Regions from separate parts of the Paenibacillus sp. BIC5C1 genome, predicted to be linked through region 2. Evidence: riboswitches for the same ligand, from Rfam matches in the RefSeq annotation. Region 2 holds a riboswitch; each other region holds the start of a gene.
The links. Region 2 has a riboswitch for cyclic di-AMP ahead of RS891_RS00530 (C40 family peptidase). Riboswitches for the same ligand answer to the same signal wherever they lie in the genome.
Positions count from the first base shown of each region.

Region 1: it holds a riboswitch for cyclic di-AMP, as region 2 does, so the genes downstream of both, RS891_RS18830 (3D domain-containing protein) here and RS891_RS00530 (C40 family peptidase) in region 2, are expected to answer to the same signal.
Region 3: it holds a riboswitch for cyclic di-AMP, as region 2 does, so the genes downstream of both, RS891_RS07065 (HAD family hydrolase) here and RS891_RS00530 (C40 family peptidase) in region 2, are expected to answer to the same signal.
Region 4: it holds a riboswitch for cyclic di-AMP, as region 2 does, so the genes downstream of both, RS891_RS10310 (C40 family peptidase) here and RS891_RS00530 (C40 family peptidase) in region 2, are expected to answer to the same signal.

Region 1 is NZ_CP135922.1:4,246,266-4,249,370, forward strand. Features, by position in the region: gene RS891_RS18825 (polysaccharide deacetylase family protein) at 156-944, shown strand; gene RS891_RS18830 (3D domain-containing protein) at 1,079-1,735, opposite strand; cyclic di-AMP (ydaO/yuaA leader) riboswitch at 1,738-1,935, opposite strand; gene RS891_RS18835 (amino acid ABC transporter ATP-binding protein) at 2,220-2,942, opposite strand; gene RS891_RS18840 (ABC transporter substrate-binding protein/permease) at 2,929-3,105, opposite strand, start outside.
Region 2 is NZ_CP135922.1:112,796-115,900, forward strand. Features, by position in the region: gene RS891_RS00520 (c-type cytochrome) at 1-34, opposite strand, end outside; gene RS891_RS00525 (GNAT family N-acetyltransferase) at 185-679, opposite strand; gene RS891_RS00530 (C40 family peptidase) at 1,073-1,543, opposite strand; cyclic di-AMP (ydaO/yuaA leader) riboswitch at 1,547-1,684, opposite strand; gene RS891_RS00535 (hypothetical protein) at 1,935-2,777, opposite strand; gene RS891_RS00540 (M1 family metallopeptidase) at 2,788-3,105, opposite strand, start outside.
Region 3 is NZ_CP135922.1:1,572,384-1,575,488, reverse strand. Features, by position in the region: gene RS891_RS07070 (HAD family hydrolase) at 86-778, opposite strand; gene RS891_RS07065 (HAD family hydrolase) at 940-1,338, opposite strand; cyclic di-AMP (ydaO/yuaA leader) riboswitch at 1,456-1,631, opposite strand; gene RS891_RS07060 (glutathione peroxidase) at 1,999-2,475, shown strand; partial or broken gene RS891_RS31650 (hypothetical protein) at 2,451-2,519, opposite strand; tRNA gene RS891_RS07055 (tRNA-Leu) at 2,628-2,710, opposite strand; gene RS891_RS07050 (urease accessory protein UreF) at 3,086-3,105, shown strand, end outside.
Region 4 is NZ_CP135922.1:2,231,786-2,234,890, reverse strand. Features, by position in the region: gene pelA (pectate lyase) at 1-939, opposite strand, end outside; cyclic di-AMP (ydaO/yuaA leader) riboswitch at 1,353-1,484, shown strand; gene RS891_RS10310 (C40 family peptidase) at 1,490-1,954, shown strand; gene RS891_RS10305 (carboxymuconolactone decarboxylase family protein) at 2,034-2,363, opposite strand; gene RS891_RS10300 (hypothetical protein) at 2,480-2,698, opposite strand; gene RS891_RS10295 (hypothetical protein) at 2,822-3,105, opposite strand, start outside.

The DNA of each region.
Region 1 (3,105 bases), 2.9 Mb from region 2:
CCTGCTCCACCTGTCCTTTTAAATATGTAATATGTAATGGTGGAATTATGGCTCCAATTTAATGAATCAGCAGTGAAACATCTCACATCATGCATAAATACGGATGGCCCCGGGCATACCATAGAGAACGCAATTTGGGAAAAGGAGGCACGAACATGCGTATACGCCTCATCATGTTATCCATCATGGTCATTCTTCTGGGAGGAAGTTATGCTCCTGCTCAGTTATGGGCTTCTTCAAGCCCGCAAACCGAACCTGCTTCGAAATCTGATTCTCCTGAAGAAGAACAGTTGACGCTGGGACAACTCAGACAGAAATATGCAGATACGTTCAAAACCAATGGCCCCTCAACAAAAAAGGTTGCTCTGACTTTTGATGACGTACCTGATCCCCGTTTCACCCCGCAGGTGCTGGATATTTTAAAAAAATACAAGGTGCGGGCTACGTTTTTCATCGTGGGACATCGCGCTGAGAAACATCCGGATTTAGTGAAACGCATGGTGAAGGAAGGGCATATTGTTGGCAATCACAGCTACAATCACCCGGAGTTCAGTAAGTTATCCATGAATGCATTTCGCAAACAAATCTTACATACCGGGGACATTATTCGGAATCTGGTGGGTTACACTCCCAAAATGATTCGTCCACCTTATGGTGACATTAACGAGCAACAGCTGCAATGGGCTGCTAAACAACATTACAGCATTGTGAACTGGAACGTCGATTCTCTGGACTGGAAGGGCCTCACCAAAGAGGAAGTCAAACAAAACATCCTGTCCGCCGTCAAACCGGGTTCCATTGTGCTTCAGCATGCAGGTGGAGGTGTAGGATCGAAGCTAAATGGGTCCATCGAGGCGTTGCCTGAAGTTATCGAGGAATTGCGAAACCGCGGGTATGAGCTGGTGACTTTGGACGAAATGTTGGAACTGCCAAAGGGTAAATAGGTCAAGGAATTCAGAAGTCGGATTTTACAAAAGGGTGTTCTTCAATCACGATATCGTGATTGAAGAACACCCTTTATTGTTTAATTTAGATGTAGTTGGAGTCACATATGATGATGTGCAGCTAATCTTTGATTTTATTTCAAAATGTAAAGTTCAACATCCTGAATACCAAAGGTATTTACGGATTGCTTGCTGCCAGGAATAAAGATATCAATCTTGTGCCCTTTAATGGCACCACCCACATCACGAGCCGTAGCGACGAATGCCTGTTTGGGCAGTCCTGGATGTGTATGACCTGTCACCAGTACCTTTGTACCCAATGGAATGATACTCGGGTCTACTGCGATCGTGCCCAGTTCAAGCGGATTGCCGAAGTAATCTACAGCACCCCATCCTCCATTTTCAGAAGCATCAGAAGAGTATGCCGTTGCTTTGACGTCAACAGTTTTGCTGTAATCAAACGTTTTTCCCCAGGCTTGTACAACTTTACTATCTGCATTAACGTCAAGGCTTGCGGCAGTTACCGTTTTAGCTGCTGCAGCAGAAGCTGTGTTCGTTGTTTTACCAGGGATCGTGATTTTCAAACCACCATAAATGTTGTAAGCTGAAATGTCATTATTAGCTTTAATAAGAGCGTTAAGTCCAACTCCATATTGTTTGGATAAGGTGTAGAAGGTATCCCCCTCTTTGGCCACATGAACTGAATCAGCATGAGCCGGAACGGCCTGAATGAGCATTGCTGCTGTCAGCAAAGCTGTTGCTGTTTTGGCTATACGTTTCTTGTTAATCATGGTCTTCCTCCCTCATTATGCCTGCGAAGTTAGTTGTCGGATTCGGATGGAGGAAACCACCCTATAGGTTCAATTACATTAATAATTTTATGTAGCCCTAATTCACCCCAAGCCGTGTGCAAATGAATCTTCCCCAAGCACACTCTGCATCGTTACATCCCCCACACTCCCAACTCCGGAAGTTTCGGCAGGAACAAATATATCACAATTTTGTAACCAAGAGTCGTAGTAAATGTTACCATCTCGCTAATTCACTTCAATACTTTTGCTGAATTCAAGCGGTTTTTTCAAAAAAATGTCTATTTGAGCTTATATCGTTGATGACAGAAACGTTACTTTTTATGTATATCTGTAAGTATCCTCGCATAACAAACAATCCCTGCCGACGGGTCGTCGGCAGGGATCTATGAGGTGATGAAATTCTCATACGCAGTATAGATTTTGCATTTTTATCCTAATCTTCATCCTTAATAACTTGGATGGATTAGAGCACTTTAGCAAGGAAGTCACGTGTACGTGCATGCTTGGGCTCGCCAAACACTTCAGCAGGCGTTCCTTCTTCTACAATTACCCCGCCATCCATGAACAGGATACGATCACCTACTTCACGTGCGAAGCCCATCTCATGCGTTACTATTACCATAGTCATTCCGCCCTCTGCAAGCCGCTTCATGACATCCAGTACTTCACCGACCATTTCAGGGTCCAGTGCTGAAGTAGGCTCGTCAAACAGCATGACATGCGGCTGCATCGCAAGCGCTCTTGCAATGGCGATCCGTTGTTTTTGTCCACCGGACAGCTGATTTGGATAGGCGTCTTTTTTGTCAAAGAGGCCAACCGTCTTGAGCAAATCTGCGCAAATTTGTTCCGCTTCGTGTGCAGATTGTTTTTTCACTTTAATGGGAGCAATCGTAATGTTCTGCTGCACCGTTTTGTGCGGGAACAGATTGAAATGCTGGAATACCATCCCCATTTTTTCACGAGTTGCATTAATGTTATGTTTGGGGTCAGTAATCGACACACCTTCGAAATTAATTTCGCCGGAAGTTGGCTGTTCCAGCAGATTCAGGCAGCGCAAGAAGGTACTTTTCCCCGATCCCGACGGACCGATGACCACGACAACCTCGCCTTTGCCAATTGTTACGTTAATGCCCTTGAGCACATCGTTATTTCCATATGATTTGTGTAATTGTCTAACGTCTATCACTTGCACTCAACTTCCTTTCCAGTCGACCCAGCAGCTTGGACAAAATGAACGTCAGCACAAAGTAAATGGCCGCTGCAATCAGGAATGGATTCATTCCTTGGTACGTAATGTTTTTGACTACACTTGCTTGGTACATAATGTCCACCATACCAATAACTGAGAT
Region 2 (3,105 bases):
CAAAAAATACCCCGCTCATGATCCATTTGTGCATCCCTTATGTCCCCTCCAGAATGAAAGATCATCTAACTTGAAACTATCCATATCATTATAACGGAACCTGTAGTGACATCATAGCATTTTGTGGTAATTTTTTGAACTAATCACATAACAGGGGACTTTTTAGGGTGATTTTAAGCCTTATTTACCCGCGAGGACCCTCATAGACCATGCAGTAAAAAGGTTGCAAACCACTCGGCGTCTGTCGTTCATATGTATCCTGCGTAACAAATCCGGCTTTAAGATAGACGCGAATGGCCCGGTCATTCCAGGTCAGAACTTCCAGATCAATTTCGTTTGCAGGGTTCCGGCGAATGGCTTCCTGCACAATGGCCGATACAAAAGCCTTCCCTTGTCCATGACCACAGCGTTCAGGGTGCATACCCAGACCAATGCGGGTGACACCTTCAAGCGGGAAATATTGAGCGAAACCGCAAATCTGCTGATCCTCTCCCAGCACTACCGCATATTGTTCCTTCCGCAGCTGGGGATCGCCGAATTCTACTTCAAGTGCTTTCATCTGCTCCCAGGGCAGCCAGCTATAAATATTATAAGGGGGGTCATACTGCCAATCGCAGATGAGCTCCGCATGTTCTTCTTGCATGGGCACAACGTGAAACGTCACAGGGGCTTCATCCATACAACTGTACGCTCCTCTCATTGTGAACAAGCTATAATGATTCTGATTTGTCCATATACATATGTCATTCCGTATCTAAGCTTGTTTCCACTCTACAAAAGAGGTGTTCATTTGGCAAGCCCCCGTTTTAGAAAAAAAAGTGAAACAAAAGTTCCGGTAATTTCGTTTATATTATAGTGGGATGGGTAAAAACATTATAAGAGCACGGACGAAGCAACAAAAAATAGCTCAAAAAAAGTTAAAGTTAGATTTGATAGCTGTCTCGAATACGTTAAAGGAAACGAAGCACAAAAAAACCGCCGGACACATTCCTGCGGAGAATGTACCAGACGGTTCTATTATGCTTCGTTACAGTAGTGTTATTGTTACAGCATGACGTTGCTCAGCTTGTCCCTAGTCGATGGCCAATGTCTCATATGCGTCCGTGCTCATAATGCGTTTAGCGCCAACATAGCGGTTAGCCCAGTAGCTTTCGCTTAATGCGCTAATTGTAACTCCTTTGGAAGAAGAAGAGTGTGCAAACTTTCCATCCCCTACAAAGATACCAACGTGTGAAACCCCTTTGCCCGTTGTATTGAAGAATACCAGATCACCTGGTCTCATTTCCATACGGGATACTGAATCACCCATGTCGAATTGCGAACTCGATTGGCGAGCCAAATCAATACCCAGCTTGTCGAATACATAACTTGTAAACCCAGAGCAGTCAAAGCCGTTAAGCGTTGTTCCTCCGCTTTTGTATGTAGTTCCCATTGCCGAATCAATGACTTGGTCCATTTTTGAATCTGCGAATGCGCTGCCTGCTCCAAGCGATAATGCGAATGTGATGCTGAGTACAGCTGCGGTTAATTTCTTTTTAAACAAGAGATATACCCCTTCCAATGCCTGCGAGGTTAGCTTAAGGATTCGGTTGAAGGTCCCCTATGATCCCTCTGTTGCAAGATCAATTCACCCATAACTGGTTCCCCCGCTTCCCAGGTGCTAGGAATTTGGCTGCTAGTTATGCACCTGCGAAATCAAGAAATGACGATTAAATTTTAAGTAGTTACAAATATGAAGGTAAAGATTACAAAGTTGTTACTAAAAACTCACTGCGATTATTGTAACAGAGGTATACCACTTTGGCAACGTTTAACAGCAAAATTAGCAAAAAAAACCTCGACCTTTGACGGGGAAAGGTCGAGGTTTGCTTTTTTAAAGGCGTTTAATGAAAACAACTTTACATAGAGATGGTAACAATTTTTAACTATGCACGTTAATCTTTGACCGAGTTGGACTGCCATAACCGGAAATGTGCGCATATTTTCCATAGGCTCAGCAAGCACCGGGCAAGTGGATACGTCTGTTGTAGTATAAGACCGGTTAAGCCCGTTAGTAACCATGAAGCTGAAGTAAAGGCACCAAAGACCAGGAGATGAAGGCCACCCAGCAGGACAGCAATGCCGATTAGAGTGATGACCTGGCGTAGTGCAATCCATAGAGCTTGAAACGTACCACGTGCTCCGCCTTCCCCATCAGGTGCTGAGATACCAAACTGCATGTAGAGCAGGATATGATGGATAACCCACCCGTATACAATCCAACCAGCAACATAGGGAATACCAGGCAGGAGCAGATGGAGGGAATGAAAACCTTCCATAAGGATGGAATAAAGTTTTGGTGCGAGCCAATAAGCCGGTAGCAGCAGCAATAGGGTGCGAATGGTGTGGAGCAACAGCATTGGTTTCCACAAATTTTTGATGCCGCGAATGAATGGAATGCGCTCTTCCGAATGATTATAATGCTGGAGCGAATAGAGCAGCCCTGCCTGAATGAGAGGGCTAATTAGCATCCGTAGCAGCAGCATAGCCCCTAAAATCCATAAATAGCGATGGACCTCTGGATTCATAGTCAGGCCGAGTTGGCTCTCCATTTTGAATAAAATCGTACTGAGTTCCCCTGTATCAGGGTCGGGATAACGCAGGAGCAGCGGGACCACAGCTGACTGAACCATTCGATAAAGAAAGTATCCCCATACTAATTGATAGAGAAATAAGAGTGCTGCAATAAACATATGTTGACGGACGAGAAACCAGCCTTCACGTATTTTCGCTTTCACTGTATCCACCTCACCATGACAGACTTCCGAATATGGCTTCTATAAGTTTGGTTGCGCTCATGCTCCAGCGGGATTTGGTTGGCTCATCCAGTCCGGCTCTCAGGAAATTGTTTATATGATGGTTCTCCAGCACAATTGTGTATAGCGGGTCAGTCATAGCCCAGGAAACAGGGGAAGTGTAGGTCAGTTTGTAGGTAATGCGCTCCTCGCTGCCATCCCATTCTTTCGTCATGGTTTTCCCGTCTTCGAACATAATTCGAACAGGCACCTTTTTATATTCACTGCCTTTTTTCTGGACTGTAATGGACGACTCGTACAACGTTTGACC
Region 3 (3,105 bases), 1.5 Mb from region 2:
AACGTCTACCTTGAGATGATCAGCCTTTTATATGTTTGAGCAGCCACCTGATCCATACCTATTAGATCTTACATACTGCTCTTATTTAGTTATCTGAACTTTGAGTTACCATTAACAATGGAAGGAGTTCCTCCAGCGATTCAACAGTCCAGTCTGGACGCTCTGCATCTGCAAGCTCCGGCTGGAACCTGCCATAACCCTGCAAAATCCGGATCGTGTGCATACCCAGCTTCTTAGCCGGAATAATATCATTATCAATCCTGTCGCCGATCATGACCGCTTCCTCGGGTTTACATCCAGCCTGTTTCAATGCTACAGCATACAATTCAGGATCAGGCTTGGACACTCCTTCTTCAGCCGAACAGGCCAGCACATCCACATACTTGCGCAAGCCGTAGCTATCCAGCCGATTTTCCGTCCCTGGGCTCTGATTGGCAATGATACCAATCTTATAGTGCTGCGACAACGTCTGGAGAACAGCGTCGGCTGACGCGAAGGGGCGCTCAAGCTCTTTGCGGAACTTCAGCTTCTCCTGTATCTGTTCCCGGTGCCCCTCGTCGCTGATAAGGGTACGAATAGCCAATTTCATCGGCCATTGCTCGTAATTTCGGTAGGAGGCGGCAAATATATCTCGCACCGTCTGCATCTCCACCTGATAACCAAGCGCACAAGCTTCACGAACGAATTGACCGATAATATCATCTACCGGCTCCCATTCGTCCACGAGCGTATCCCCCACATCAAAGAATAACCATTGTATTCCACGTACATCCGGCACGCCTATTCCTCCTCGTTAGCCACAGGAAATTTCCCTATTTCCCAAACCATAAAAAAGAAGACCCACCATCATGCATGAGTCTCCTCAAGATTCCATTTATTTATGATTTCAATTATAACAGGCAGCTGACACTGGATCAATCACAGGAATAGTACTAACCACTAGCCATTAAGCAGAAACCCAACTTCCCCATTCAAGGAATATACAATACGGTCTGCGCCCATTCCCCGATAGATCCCTTTGGGATGGCTTTGTTCCGTAATGACACACAAGGACTTGGACGTCCAGGAGCGGCAAATCTGCAAATATCGACAGGTCAGGTTTAGGCTATTTTCAAAAATAAAAACATTGCCGACACTGCCTTGCGGCAAAAACCATTTCTGAGCTGCAGCCGTGTTCATGCGAATAACATGCTCCACACCGATTCTCCGGAGCCTGCGCTCTTCCCCTGCACTGTTGGTCAGAACGGCAAACGGCATTTTTTTGTACATCAGCAATTTGATAAATTTACGTCCTGCTTCATTTGGAGCAGTCACTAAGATCATCTCTTTATCCATCATTCGTTCCTCCCTTGGCGTGAAAAGACAACAAAAAAGAAGCGTGGGGGACCAAGGCCTCCCGGACGCTTCTTCAATAATCCATAGCAAAAAGACACTATGAACCAGCGTACGGCTTGTTGCCTCTCCCTTTAACGCTTACGAGGTTAGCTGACGGATTCGGGCGCGAGAGTCGCCCTATTTCCGGCTGTCACCGGAAAATTCACCCCATGGATGCCTACTGTCCTGGACAGTTCATCCTGTTGGTTCCCCCGTTTCCCACCCATGAATGAATGGAAACTCAGCGATTAAAACATCGTTCTTTTATAATCATTAATCAGAGCGATATTATCGTTTGTTTCGTTTTTCATGTAAAATTTAATTTAAATTGGAATTACGATATGAATCATACACCCGTGCCATATTGGTGTAAAGTCTGCGCAGATCACCGAATCGACGGATTTTTGCCATTTCCCATCAATAATAGCGCTTACAACGACTCTATTCTCTACCCATCTCATCAAAGCTCTCTAATTCTCTCTTTAGCGAAAATTAGGCATTAAATCAGTCACAGATCATACACGACAGGTTCAAATTGAGTTAAAAAAGCAATATTAATTTTGCAATATTTAATTGCAATCAATATAATAGAAGAAAGAAGAATATGAAATGGAGGCGATTTTCATGTCAGTCTACGACTACAAAGTAAACACCCTTCGCGGTCAGGAAGTTGAAATGTCCAACTATCGTGACAAAGTACTGCTTATCGTGAATACAGCAAGCCAATGCGGCCTCACACCTCAATTTAAAGGTCTGCAAGAGCTTCAGGACAAGTTCAAAGACTCCCCATTTGAAGTTCTTGGTTTTCCAAGCAACCAGTTTGCACAGGAAAAAGGCTCCTCTGATGATATTGCCGAGTTCTGTCAGATGAACTATGGTGTCAGCTTCCCGATGTTCGAGAAAATCGATGTGAATGGTTCAAGCGCTCACCCTCTATTCCAACACCTTACCAAAGAAGCACCGGGCGTACTCGGCTCCAAAGCCATCAAATGGAACTTTACCAAATTTCTTGTGGACCAGAACGGACGTGTTCTGAAACGGTATGCTCCCAAAACAACACCTGATAAAATTGAAGCGGACATCAAAGAATTGCTTAAATAACAAGTGAAGGCCATCCGACCCCGGCAGACAGAATGAGCATGCATTCAGGGGAAACGGGTGACCTTTTTTTTGTCTGGACTCATCTTGATTGTAAAAAAACACAAAAAAAGAAGCTCCCCATACGGGAAGCTTCTTCCTAATCATTCTTATGATGCGGTCGAGAGGACTCGAACCTCCACGGGTATACACCCACTACCCCCTCAAGATAGCGTGTCTGCCATTCCACCACGACCGCATGTCGTAAATAATCGGCAACAGAATTGATTATACCCGGTTCATGTTTAAAAGTAAAGTATTTTTATTAAAATCATTTTAACTGCATTTTTCCTTCCATAAATCGTATAATCTCGTCATTTTCTCCTACGAAGTGCATATGATTAAATTTGATCTCCTTTGTATATCCAATTAGGCTGATCACTCTACTTAATTTGTATTGCCATCCTTTACATCTCCTCAGCATAACATAACTAATTAAGTTATATAAAATAACATTAAATAGATTTAATATTTAAAAAACAAGAATATGTTGACAAAAAGCGGATATTTATGTGAATATATATATCATATAATTCGGATTTACAAACATAAAGCGAACTAAAAAGGAGTATAAATGTTATTTAACATAACATT
Region 4 (3,105 bases), 2.1 Mb from region 2:
GCCGTACCAGGCATACCCGCCCCTTCTTTCCTTATCAATATCGCTGAGTTTGTATTTCACAACCCCATCACGTCCTACAAAGATCGGTTTATCCGTTCCAATTTCGTAAAAACGTGCCCAAATTGGCGCTGCACCTGAATCAGCTACGAGTTTGCTATCTCCGTTTTCTCTGACATACTTGTATCCTGTAATTTTAACGTTGTTGAACCAGGATTCTGCTGCTTGAATTGAAGCCTTAATTTTCGAGTTCGACGGTCTTGTTTTCAAAAACTTTACAATCGTACTGCTCTCTCCAGCACTTAGAGAAGGCACTTCATAAATCCTTGCTCCTGCAGGTTTTAGGGAGCTGGAATCATGCTGCTGTCCCCATGCAGTCAGTTTACCATTTGCTACAACCTGAGTATTGAGAATAGCATCCACACCTTTGGCAACTGATTTTTTACTGCGATCCGCAAGAGAGCTGTCGATGAATGAGAAATCACCTTTACGTGCACCTACTTCATCCAGCATGTACATGACATTAATCATGGCATCGTCGTTGAAGGTAATGTGTTTGTGATAGCCTGAGCTCTGGTATACTTGCGGCCATCCTCCATTGGAGTACTGCATATCTAACAAAAAGTTGATTCCTCTGATGGCAGCAGCCGAATATCGCGGATCATTCGTCTTTTTAAATTCTTTGGCTAGTCTTCTAATTTCTGAGTATGTAGCTTTGTTATCAATCGTAGATTTGGCCCACTCACCACTTGTTTCTTTGTAATCCTTCTTCCATCCCCCGTCAGGACGTTGATTCTTCAAAATATCTGAGATACTTGCTGTTGTTCCAGAGGCGTCTGCAGCAGATACCTTAACAGCAGGCTGAAATACCATTCCGATAACAGAGAAAACCATTGTACATGCCATAACCAAAGATGCAAACCTTGCTTGTTCCTTCACCATCGTTTAGAACACTCCCCAATTCATTTTCTGCAAACTGTTTTCCTTGCGCCTACTTCCTCCTTATATTTGTTTTAAAACTCAAACTATTTCTTTAAATCCAATAAATGGAACTCATAATTAGAAGTCTATGCAAAAAGTTGTATTTTGTCAATATTTGCAACAATATGTAACAAATTCATTGGCTTAACCTACTAATTCTAGTCTAATCGTATGTGAGAAAGCCAATAAATTGTCCAATTTCTTTCCCTCTGAAACAGTAGTTACTTTTTTGTCATCTATTAAAACACTTCATTCGAGTTATTTCTACATAAAAAGCGATAATTCCGTTAACATTGAGATGATAAGAAGTGTTCAAGAACGGTTTGACATTTTCGCATTTATGCAATATAGTTTCAAAAGGTTACAAAAACTTAATTATTCATTTGCCGAGTTTCATGTTTGAAAACGGGGGAACCATTTTGGGTGAATTATTCTTATACATAGGAAATATAGGGAACCTTCTACCGAACCCTTAGCTAACTCCGTAGGCATCGAAGGGAGAACAAAAATTTTGAAAAAGCTTATCATCTCCATTTTTGGAGCAGCAGTTCTATTTACATCCGGTGCAGCAAGCACAGAGGCAAGCAGTATTAACACCGTCGTTAACAACATGACAGGCATACCTTACAAATGGGGCGGCACAACATTGGCCGGATTTGATTGCTCTGGATTTATGAGATATATTTTCAACAAATATAGCATTGAATTACCACGCACTTCCCAGCAACAAGCTAAGGCCGGCACTCCGGTATCCAAAGCTAATCTGCGTACGGGTGACCTGGTATTCTTTAATACGATGGGCAATGGCATTTCACATACAGGTGTATATATCGGGGGCGGACAATTCGCTCATGCTTCAAGCAGCAAGGGTGTCAGCATCACTCAATTATCCAATCCTTACTTCAATGATCGTTACGTAACAGCACGCCGGGTAACGGGACAGTTTATGTATAACAAGATGCTGGGCAAAATATAAGTTAAACACGAAAAGGCTTCGGTTATAACCGGAGCCTTTTCTTCGTCTATCTTTGTCTACAGTGATATTGAAATTGATTTTAATGTAAAGCCTTCTGTACTCTCAATGCACCCTGAGACAACGCATGGCCTCCGCCAACTGCTCCAGCCACAGCAACCGTCTCCATAATCTCCTGATCGGTCGCTCCTTTGGCACGTGCTTCTTCCACGTGGTAAAACGTACATACCTCATTGTTTGCAAACAAACCAATGCCCAGCGCAATCAGCTGTTTGGTCTTGGCATCAATCTCACCTGCCTGAAAACATTCTCCAGTGAATTCATGATAAGACTTCACCACAGCTGGAAGCACGTCGCTTAATTCACCAATCTGATCTTTATAGGCATGAACCTTATCATTCATCAATGTCATGGTACCGCACATCCTCTCGGCTGATATGTTACAAGCTCTCACTGTACCTATCTTTTCTCCCGAGAGGTGCAATTATGCCAATACATCCATGGTAAATGAACCTAAAAACGCCTGTCCTATTCTTCGAGCGGGCTCTTGCGTGGTTCGCTGAACAGCTGATACTGATAATTCCGATCAAGCTTAACCACACGACGATTCTGACGGCGAATGAGCACCTGCTCCCCGTCCCAGGCCACTACAATGCCTGTCACATCATTGGACTGAATCTCGTCCCGTACTACCCTTACTTTTTCACCCGATAAACGCAGTGCATCCAATTCTGCATCACTGATCATATTCATGGCGCCTACTTTCCCAAAAAAATTATTTACAAAAAGAGACCTAAATGAAAAGTCATTTAGGTCTCACGTGACTGTATTGGACTGTCATGTCATTCGAAAATATGTCCCGACTGAAAGTTACCGCTGCGCGTGCTCTTTGCTGTCGTTCTTCTCAAACCAAAAATCAAGCACTTTGGCGGACATCACACGTTCTTCAAGGTACTCCACTTGATGCGGTGTAAATTGTTCTTTCCAAGAGAAGGACAACTCTTCGCACAAGCCTACAATCGTCAGCAATTCTGACCAGGCTACGTAGCGTTTGTACCAGAAAAATTGAGGATGTTCAATCATATAGGGATAAAGGTCATCGAATTCCGTATGTTTACAATCCAGGGCACGCTCAAAATGTACTTTCGATTCAG